DNA from 2 places in the Faecalibacillus sp. genome. Region 2 is predicted to be linked to the other one. Evidence: a T-box and tRNA genes for the amino acid it is inferred to sense, from the RefSeq annotation. Region 2 holds a T-box; the other holds one or more tRNA genes.

Region 1 (4,274 bases), on a different contig from region 2:
TGCACTTTAAAAAATGAGGGGGATTTATTATGAGTGAGACATTTGCGGTATGGTTTTTAATTGGTGCTGCTTTAGTATTTTGGATGCAAGCAGGATTTGCAATGGTAGAAGCGGGATTTACAAGATCCAAAAATACTGGCAACATCATTATGAAAAACTTAATGGATTTTTGTATAGGGACATGTACATTTATTTTAATTGGTTTTAGTTTATTATTAGGTGAAGACTTACTTGGTTTTATTGGTAAACCAGGATTTGATATATTTACAAATTATGCAAACTTTGATTTTTCAAACTTTGTATTTAACTTAGTATTCTGTGCAACAACAGCAACAATCGTTTCTGGAGCAATGGCAGAAAGAACAAAATTCTTATCTTATTGTGTTTATTCAGGAGTGATTTCAGCACTTATTTATCCAATTGAAGCTCATTGGATTTGGGGTGGTGGATGGTTATCACAACTAGGATTCCATGATTTTGCTGGATCATGTGCGATTCATATGGTTGGTGGTATCTCTGCTTTAATCGGTGCTAAAATTTTAGGACCACGTATTGGTAAATTTGATACAGATAAAAATGGTAAAGTCGTTAAAGTTAACGCTATTCCTGGACATAACATTACTGCTGGTGCTTTAGGTGTATTTATTCTTTGGCTTGGATGGTATGGATTCAATGGGGCGGCTGCTACAACTGTTCCACAACTTGGTTCAATTTTCGTAACAACAACAGTGGCACCAGCCATTGCAACTGTTTCTTGTTTGATCTTTACTTGGGTCAAATATGGTAAACCTGATGTTGGTATGTGTTTAAATGCTTCACTTGCAGGTTTAGTAGCAATCACTGCTGGATGCGACGTCACAGATGTTTTAGGATCAATTATTATTGGTACTGTTGCTGGATTACTTGTTTGCTTTGGAGTTTGGTTCTTAGATTATAAATTACACATTGATGATCCTGTAGGTGCTGTTGCTGTACATTGTTGCAATGGTATTTGGGGAACAATTGCTGTTGGTTTATTTGCGACAACTTCTGCACCAGAAAGTACTTTAACAGGTTTATTCTACGGTGGTGGATTTGATTTATTAATTAAACAATTAACAGGTGTTTTATCAGTAGGTATTTGGACAGCAATTACTATTACAATTACTTTCTATATTATTAAAAAGTTATTTGGTTTACGTGTTTCTGAAAGAGAAGAAATTGTAGGACTTGATTTAGAAGAACATGGATGTGAAGCATATCCAGAATATATTAAAAAATAATTTTTTAAGAGTCATTGATTTGACTCTTTTTTTTGTTGTAGAAAAAACTAAAGTAGATTATACTTTTCATGGGTGAGGGAGTATATGAATAAAAGATTAGAACAATATTTTTATTTGATTTTAGGTTCAACGTTGTTATCAATTGGGATTTGGTTATTTGTTACACCGAATCAAATTAATTTTGGAGGTATGATTGGTTTAGCACAATTAATAGATTATTTCATACATAAGTTTATTGTTATTCCAAAATCAATTAATATTTTAGGAATTATCAATTTATCAATGAATATTCCATTATTTATATTTGGTTATAAAATAATGAATAAAGAATTTTGTTTTAAAACAATTATTTCTTTAATTATTCAAACAATATTATTATCCATTTTACCAGCAATTAAAGAACCAATTGTAGAAGATGCTTTATTGAATGTTGCTTTTGCAGCAATTATTTGTGGAATAGGGGTAGGACTTGCTCTTCGTAGTAGTGGTTGTTGTGGAGGTATTGATATTGCAACAGTTTGTTTAGTTAAGAAAAATCCTGATTTTAAAGCTGGACAGTTATCAATTATATTTAATGTTGTTTTATTTGGAATATGTTTATTTATTTATGATATTAAAATTATCATGTATTCAATTGTTTTTGTTGCTATTTTATATACAACAGCAGATAAGTTCCATCTACAAAATATCAATGTAGCCGTATTAATATTTACAAAAAATAAAATGATCAAAAAAGCAATTATGGAACAAATGGGAAGAGGAGTTACCTATTGGATGGGTAAAGGTGCTTATACTGAAACAGAACAAGAAATCCTTTATGTAGCCATCAATAAATATGAAATTCAACAACTCAATAAAATTGTTTCTTCATTAGATCCAAAAGCATTTGTGACTCTTGCACAAGGACCGATGGTTCATGGAGGGTTTGAAAAAAGATTATAAAAAAAGGCATCGTAAGATGCTTTTTTTGTATACGTAAAATCAAATAAAAAAATGGTGGTTCCGGGCGGAATCGAACCACCGACACGAGGATTTTCAGTCCTCTGCTCTACCGACTGAGCTACGGAACCATCATTTGGCGGTCTGGACGGGACTCGAACCCGCGACCTCCGCCGTGACAGGGCGGCATTCTAACCAGCTGAACTACCAGACCATTTTGGTTGCGGGAGAAGGATTTGAACCAACGACCTTCGGGTTATGAGCCCGACGAGCTACCAGACTGCTCCATCCCGCGATATTAAGTTTTTTAATAAATGGCGGAGATTGAGGGATTCGAACCCCCGCAGGACGTTAATCCTCTGCTGGTTTTCAAGACCAGTCCCTTCAGCCAGACTTGGGTAAATCTCCGCAATATTAATGGTAGCGGGAGGGGGATTCGAACCCTCGACACTCCGGGTATGAACCGAATGCTCTAGCCAACTGAGCTATCCCGCCATAATATTGAAATTTATTAAATTAATTGGTGGAGCCAAGCGGGATCGAACCGCTGACCCCCTGCGTGCAAGGCAGGTGCTCTCCCAGCTGAGCTATGGCCCCAATTTTATAAATGGTCGGGAAGACAGGATTTGAACCTGCGACCCCCTGGTCCCAAACCAGGTGCACTACCAAGCTGTGCTACTTCCCGTCACTGCCCTTATAATTATACATATATTTTCATTTTAATCAAGCTTTATTTTAAAAAAATATTAAAATAAATTTTACCATATTTTAATATACTTTAAAAAAGTATGATAAAATGTATATAATTTATGATTTTAAGGAGTTGAAAAAAATTGAAAAAATTATGGAAAATCTATGAAAAAGAACAGATAGAGTTTATAAATAATTTTATACAGGCGCTATCAATGCAAAGACTTAAAGATATTGGAATGAATTGTGGAGTTGAATATACTGCTTTTGATTTCTTTTCAAATATTGTTCCATATTCACGTTATCAACATAGTATAGGGGTTGCTTTAATTGTTTATCATTTTACACATGATTTTAAACAGGCAACAGCAGGTTTGCTTCATGATATAGCAACTCCTGTTTTTGCACATACAATTGATTTCTATCATCAAGATTATTTAAAACAAGAATCAACAGAGTTAGATACGAAAAAAATAATCGAACGAGATAGTTCGTTAGTTTCTTTAATTCATAGGTATCATTTAAAGATAGATGATGTTTGTAATTATCATTTATATCCTCTTTGTGATAATGAATCTCCTAAACTTTCTGCAGACCGTTTAGAATATACATTAGGAAATATGTATAGTTATGGATTTTGTGATTTTGAAACGATTCAAACAATTTATAATGATTTAAAAGTGAATGACACGCAAGATGAACTTATTTTTAAACATGAAGAAATGGCCATTCTTTTTACAAGAATGATGTTAAAGTGTGCACATGTTTATATTTGTGATGAAGATCGTTATGCAATGCAATATTTATCTTACATTATTAAAAAAGCAGTCAATAAAGGTGTAGTCACCGAAAATGATTTTTATCTTCAAGAAAAGGACTTTATTCATTTGTTGATAAAAGATAATGAAATTAAAAGATTATGGGTGAGTTATCAACAATTAAATTGTATCTATAAAGGAAAAAATAAGAACTTTTTTTGTAAACAAATCCCTGCTAAAAAAAGATATATTGATGTTTATGTAGAAAATAAAGGAAGGATTTCTAAAATTAATGAGGATATAAATCAAGAAATACAAACGTTTTTAGCAATTGATTTAAGTGAATATTTGTGGGGGAAATGTGAATAGGGTGCATAAAAGGTGAATAACTTAAGTTATTCACCTTATTCACATACTTGTTCACGTTTTGATGAAGTAAATGAAGGATTATAAGCATAATAATTTTTCTTATCTAATTGACTCTTGACATATTCAAGACCTTCAGCAAAACGTTGATAATGAACAATTTCTCTTTCTCTTAAAAAACGAATGACTTTATTAACATCTTCATTTTTACTTAAAGCAAGAATGTTGTCATATGTCGTCCTTGCTTTTTGTTCTGCAG
Region 2 (4,274 bases):
TGTACGCGCTCATTATATTATAGTTCTTCAAAAAAATATAGATAAAACGAAAAAATCGCATGAATTCATGCGATTTTAATTTATCTGATTGTTGTTCCTACTGGTAAATCTCCTGCTTCAACAACACCTAATACTTTTTTATCTCCACCTGCTAGAACCATACCTTGTGATTCTACTCCTCTTAATTTAGCTGGTTTTAAGTTTGTTACAACAATAACCTTTTTACCAACGAATTCTTCTGGTGAATAAACATCAGCAATTCCACTAACAATTTGTCTTGGTGTTTCTTCACCAACATCAATTTGGCTTACTAATAATTTATTAGCATTTGGATGTTTTTCACATTTAATAACTTCTCCTACTTTTAATTCTACTTTAGAGAAATCATCAATTGTAATTTCTGATTTTGATTCTTTTGCTTCTTTTTCTTTCTTTTCTTTTACAGCTTTAATAGAAGCTTTTTGTTTTGCTTCAATTACTTCTACTTTTTTAGCAACTTCTTTTGGATCTAATCTTGCAAATAACATTTCTGGTTTTTCTACAACTTTAGTTCCAGAAGCATATTTACCAAATTCTTTTAAGCTTTCAAAGTCACGTTGATCTGTATTGATTTGATCTAAAATTTTTGTAGATGTTGAAGGCATATATGGATATAACATAACAGATGAGAATCTAATTGCTTCAATTAAATTATATAATACTGTAGCTAAACGATCTTTTTTAGTTTCATCTTTAGCTAATACCCATGGCATTGTTTCATCGATGTATTTATTTGTTCTTCTTAATAAGTTAAAGATTTCATCTAATGCATTTGATGCTTTAAATTCATCCATTTTAGCAATAGACTTAGCTGGCATAGCTAACGCTAAATCTTTTAATTCTTGATCCACTGGTTCACATACATTTTTATTTTCTACAATACCACCAAAGTATTTATTAGACATTGCAATTGTTCTATTAACTAAGTTTCCTAAAACATTAGCAAGATCACTATTAATTCTTTCTACTAATAAATCCCAAGTAATGCTTCCATCATTATCATATGGAATTTCATGTAATACAAAATATCTGACTGCATCTACACCAAAGATATCTACTAAATCATCTGCATAAATAACATTTCCTTTTGATTTAGACATTTTGCTTTCACCTTGTAATAACCAAGGATGTCCAAATACTTGTTTTGGTAATGGAATATCTAATGCCATTAACATAATTGGCCAATAAATAGTATGGAATCTAACGATATCTTTACCAATTAAATGTAAATCAGCTGGCCAGAATTTTTTATATAGTTCACCATGATTTCCATCTGCATCATATCCAAGTCCTGTAATATAGTTAGTTAATGCATCAATCCATACATAAACAACATGTTTAGGATCAAAATCAACTGGAATAGACCATTTAAATGACGTTCTAGATACACATAAATCTTGTAATCCTGGTTTTAAGAAGTTATTCATCATTTCATTTTTTCTTGAAACTGGTTGAATAAATTCTGGATGATCTTCAATATGTTTAATTAAACGATCTTGATATTTAGATAATTTAAAGAAGTATGCTTCTTCTTTAGCATCATGAACATCTCCTCCGCAATCTGGACATTTACCATCAACTAATTGTGATTCTGTAAAGAATGATTCACATGCTGTACAATATTTACCTTCATAATGTCCTAAGTAAATATCACCTTTGTCATATAATTTTTTAAAGATTTTTTGTACTTGTTTTTCATGATATTCATCTGTTGTTCTCATGAATCTATCATATGATGTGTCCATCATATCCCAAATATTTTTAACAACACCTGCAACTTGATCTACATATTGCTTAGGTTCAATTCCTGCTTCTTTAGCTTTAATTTCAATTTTTTGTCCATGTTCATCTGTTCCTGTTTGGAATCTAACATTGTACCCTTCTTGTCTTTTAAAACGAGCAATTGCATCAGCTAAAATAATTTCATAGGTATTTCCAATATGAGGTTTACCTGAAGTATAAGTAATTGCTGTTGTAAGATAATAATCTTTTTCGTCTTTCATCTTCTAATCTCCTTTATAAAAATAAAAAAACGTCCTTATAAAAGGACGAATAATCGCGGTACCACCTTTTTTACACATTGCTGTGTCACTCAAAACTTTAACGCAGTTAACGATTATTTCTAACTATTTGAAATAACTACTCCTGGGCCATCTCTTAAAGTTTAACATACTGGTTTTCACCACCCACCAGCTCTCTAAATGTCTTGCTTTAACATCTTCCATTCTTCGTATTTATTGTATCCTTATTAACTTTATCAAACCCTTAAATTAATGTCAATGAGTTTCATTGAAAGAAAATATGTTTCACGTGAAACAAAAATAGTATAGCCTAAACTATACTATTTATAATCAGAATGTCCTCTATATTTCAATAAATCTGACACAGTTACAAATTGATATCCTTCCTTGCTCAATTGATCAAGAGCCATTTCCAATCCTGCTACAGAATTTTCATGAATATCATGTATCAAAACTATATTACCATCACCTGTTTTAGCTTTAGTATCTCTAATAATATGATCACATATAATTTGTGCACCATTTGCAGCTTTACTATAACGCCAATCTTCAGTATCTCCATCCCATAAAATCATACTTAAACCATAAGAATGAAAAGCAGATTTAACAGTATCATTTTTAGCTCCGTATGGTGGTCTGATCAATGTTGGTTCTGTACCACAAGCTTTAAAGCAAGCTTCTTGTGTTTTACTAATTTCACTATCTAATGTTGCTGCATCTAATTTAGTAAGTTGCGCATGTTTATATGTATGACTTGCTAATTCATGACCTCTTTCATAAACTGATTTGACAATATTTGGATAAAGATTCATATTTTGTCCTAATTCAAAGAAAGTACCTCGACCATTATATTTTTCAAAAGCATTCATTGCTCTTTCTGTTAATGTTTTATGTGGTCCATCATCTAATGTAATAGCAACCATTTTTTTCTTTGGATCAACTTTCATTAATTTTGGAGCTTTCACATCTAACGGTGCATTTGATGGAATATTTTTATTTGCAAGTTTTATGTAATCTTTATTCTTTTTATAATTAACAACAACTTTGTTTTTTAGTTTTTTATCTGTATAATATGTAAAATCTTTCTTACCTACTTTAATAGCAGTTGATTCTTTATCATATTTTTTTACTCCTAGTTGATCTAATAACGCTCCATATTTACCATGTAAACAATCCTTTAAAGTTAATAATTGATTTGTTTTACAATCATATGTCATTATTTGTTTTGTTGATTTTGTTTTTGTTTCATCTTCATTGACTCTTTTATAATCCAATTCAATAACTATATATTGTTTATAAATTTTTTTACATGAATAATCCAAATAAAGAATATCTTTTTGATCTTTTTTCTTTTTTTCAGATTTTAAATATGTATTATATGAGTCTTTAATCATTTTATTTAAATTTTTTTCTTTTACTTTAGGATAATATAATGATATATAAAATTGATCATTTTCTTTTTCATAATGTTCAACTGTCCCATAGTGTTTATTATCTGTATTATATGAATTATAGGCCTCATATTTATTTTTACCACCAAATAATAGGAAATAAATTCCACCTATTATTAATATAAACACCAATGCTGTAATGATAACTGGTATTGGTTTTAATCTTCTTCTACGTCTTCTATGACTGTAGTTTTTTTTACTGTACATATTCCCATTGCCTCCTTCTTATAATATACCACAAATAAAGCACCTTTTATATATTTATCTTTTGTTTCACGTGAAACAAAAAATACCATTACTTAGAATGGTATTCTTGATAAACACTGTTTTTATTAAGATTTCTTTGTTTAGCAACTTCTTTAATAGCGTCTTTTGTAGACATACCTTTTTCAATATACATATCTACATCTTCTTTGATAGTTGTATTAAAAACAATTTCTACTTCCTCTTCTTGGCTTCCTTCAACAACGATAACCATTTCACCCTTTAATTCATCTACAATAGAAATAACTTCAGAAATATGCCCTCTAATAATCTCTTCATGCTTTTTTGTAATTTCTCTACATAAAGCAATATTTCTATCACCTAAAATATCTAACATGAGTGTTAATGTTTTTTTGATGCGATGTGGTGATTCATAAAAAACAATAGTTTCTTTATATTTCTTTAATTCAGTTAATTCCTTTTTCTTCTTTTTATCTAAATGATCTAAAAAACCATAAAACATAAATGGCTGTGGTGCAATACCAGAAACAACCAAAGC

The links. A T-box is a leader RNA that pairs with one kind of tRNA and senses whether it is charged. The one in region 2 lies ahead of metG (methionine--tRNA ligase), so its partner is inferred to be a tRNA-Met.
Region 1: it has a tRNA-Met gene. The T-box ahead of metG (methionine--tRNA ligase) is inferred to sense a tRNA for this amino acid. The anticodon was not compared.

The regions. Positions count from the first base shown of each region.
Region 1 covers NZ_JBKYAR010000002.1:100,028-104,301, forward strand. Annotated here, with positions in the region: gene ACLVEP_RS01430 (P-II family nitrogen regulator) at 1-10, shown strand, start outside; partial or broken gene ACLVEP_RS01435 (ammonium transporter) at 30-1,238, shown strand; gene ACLVEP_RS01440 (YitT family protein) at 1,347-2,204, shown strand; tRNA gene ACLVEP_RS01445 (tRNA-Phe) at 2,257-2,332, opposite strand; tRNA gene ACLVEP_RS01450 (tRNA-Asp) at 2,339-2,415, opposite strand; tRNA gene ACLVEP_RS01455 (tRNA-Met) at 2,420-2,496, opposite strand; tRNA gene ACLVEP_RS01460 (tRNA-Ser) at 2,517-2,609, opposite strand; tRNA gene ACLVEP_RS01465 (tRNA-Met) at 2,620-2,696, opposite strand; tRNA gene ACLVEP_RS01470 (tRNA-Ala) at 2,723-2,798, opposite strand; tRNA gene ACLVEP_RS01475 (tRNA-Pro) at 2,810-2,886, opposite strand; gene ACLVEP_RS01480 (HD domain-containing protein) at 3,035-4,018, shown strand; gene ACLVEP_RS01485 (manganese catalase family protein) at 4,054-4,274, opposite strand, start outside.
Region 2 covers NZ_JBKYAR010000011.1:24,844-29,117, forward strand. Annotated here, with positions in the region: gene metG (methionine--tRNA ligase) at 81-2,042, opposite strand; T-box leader at 2,081-2,277, opposite strand; gene ACLVEP_RS05150 (polysaccharide deacetylase family protein) at 2,381-3,718, opposite strand; gene rsmI (16S rRNA (cytidine(1402)-2'-O)-methyltransferase) at 3,807-4,274, opposite strand, start outside.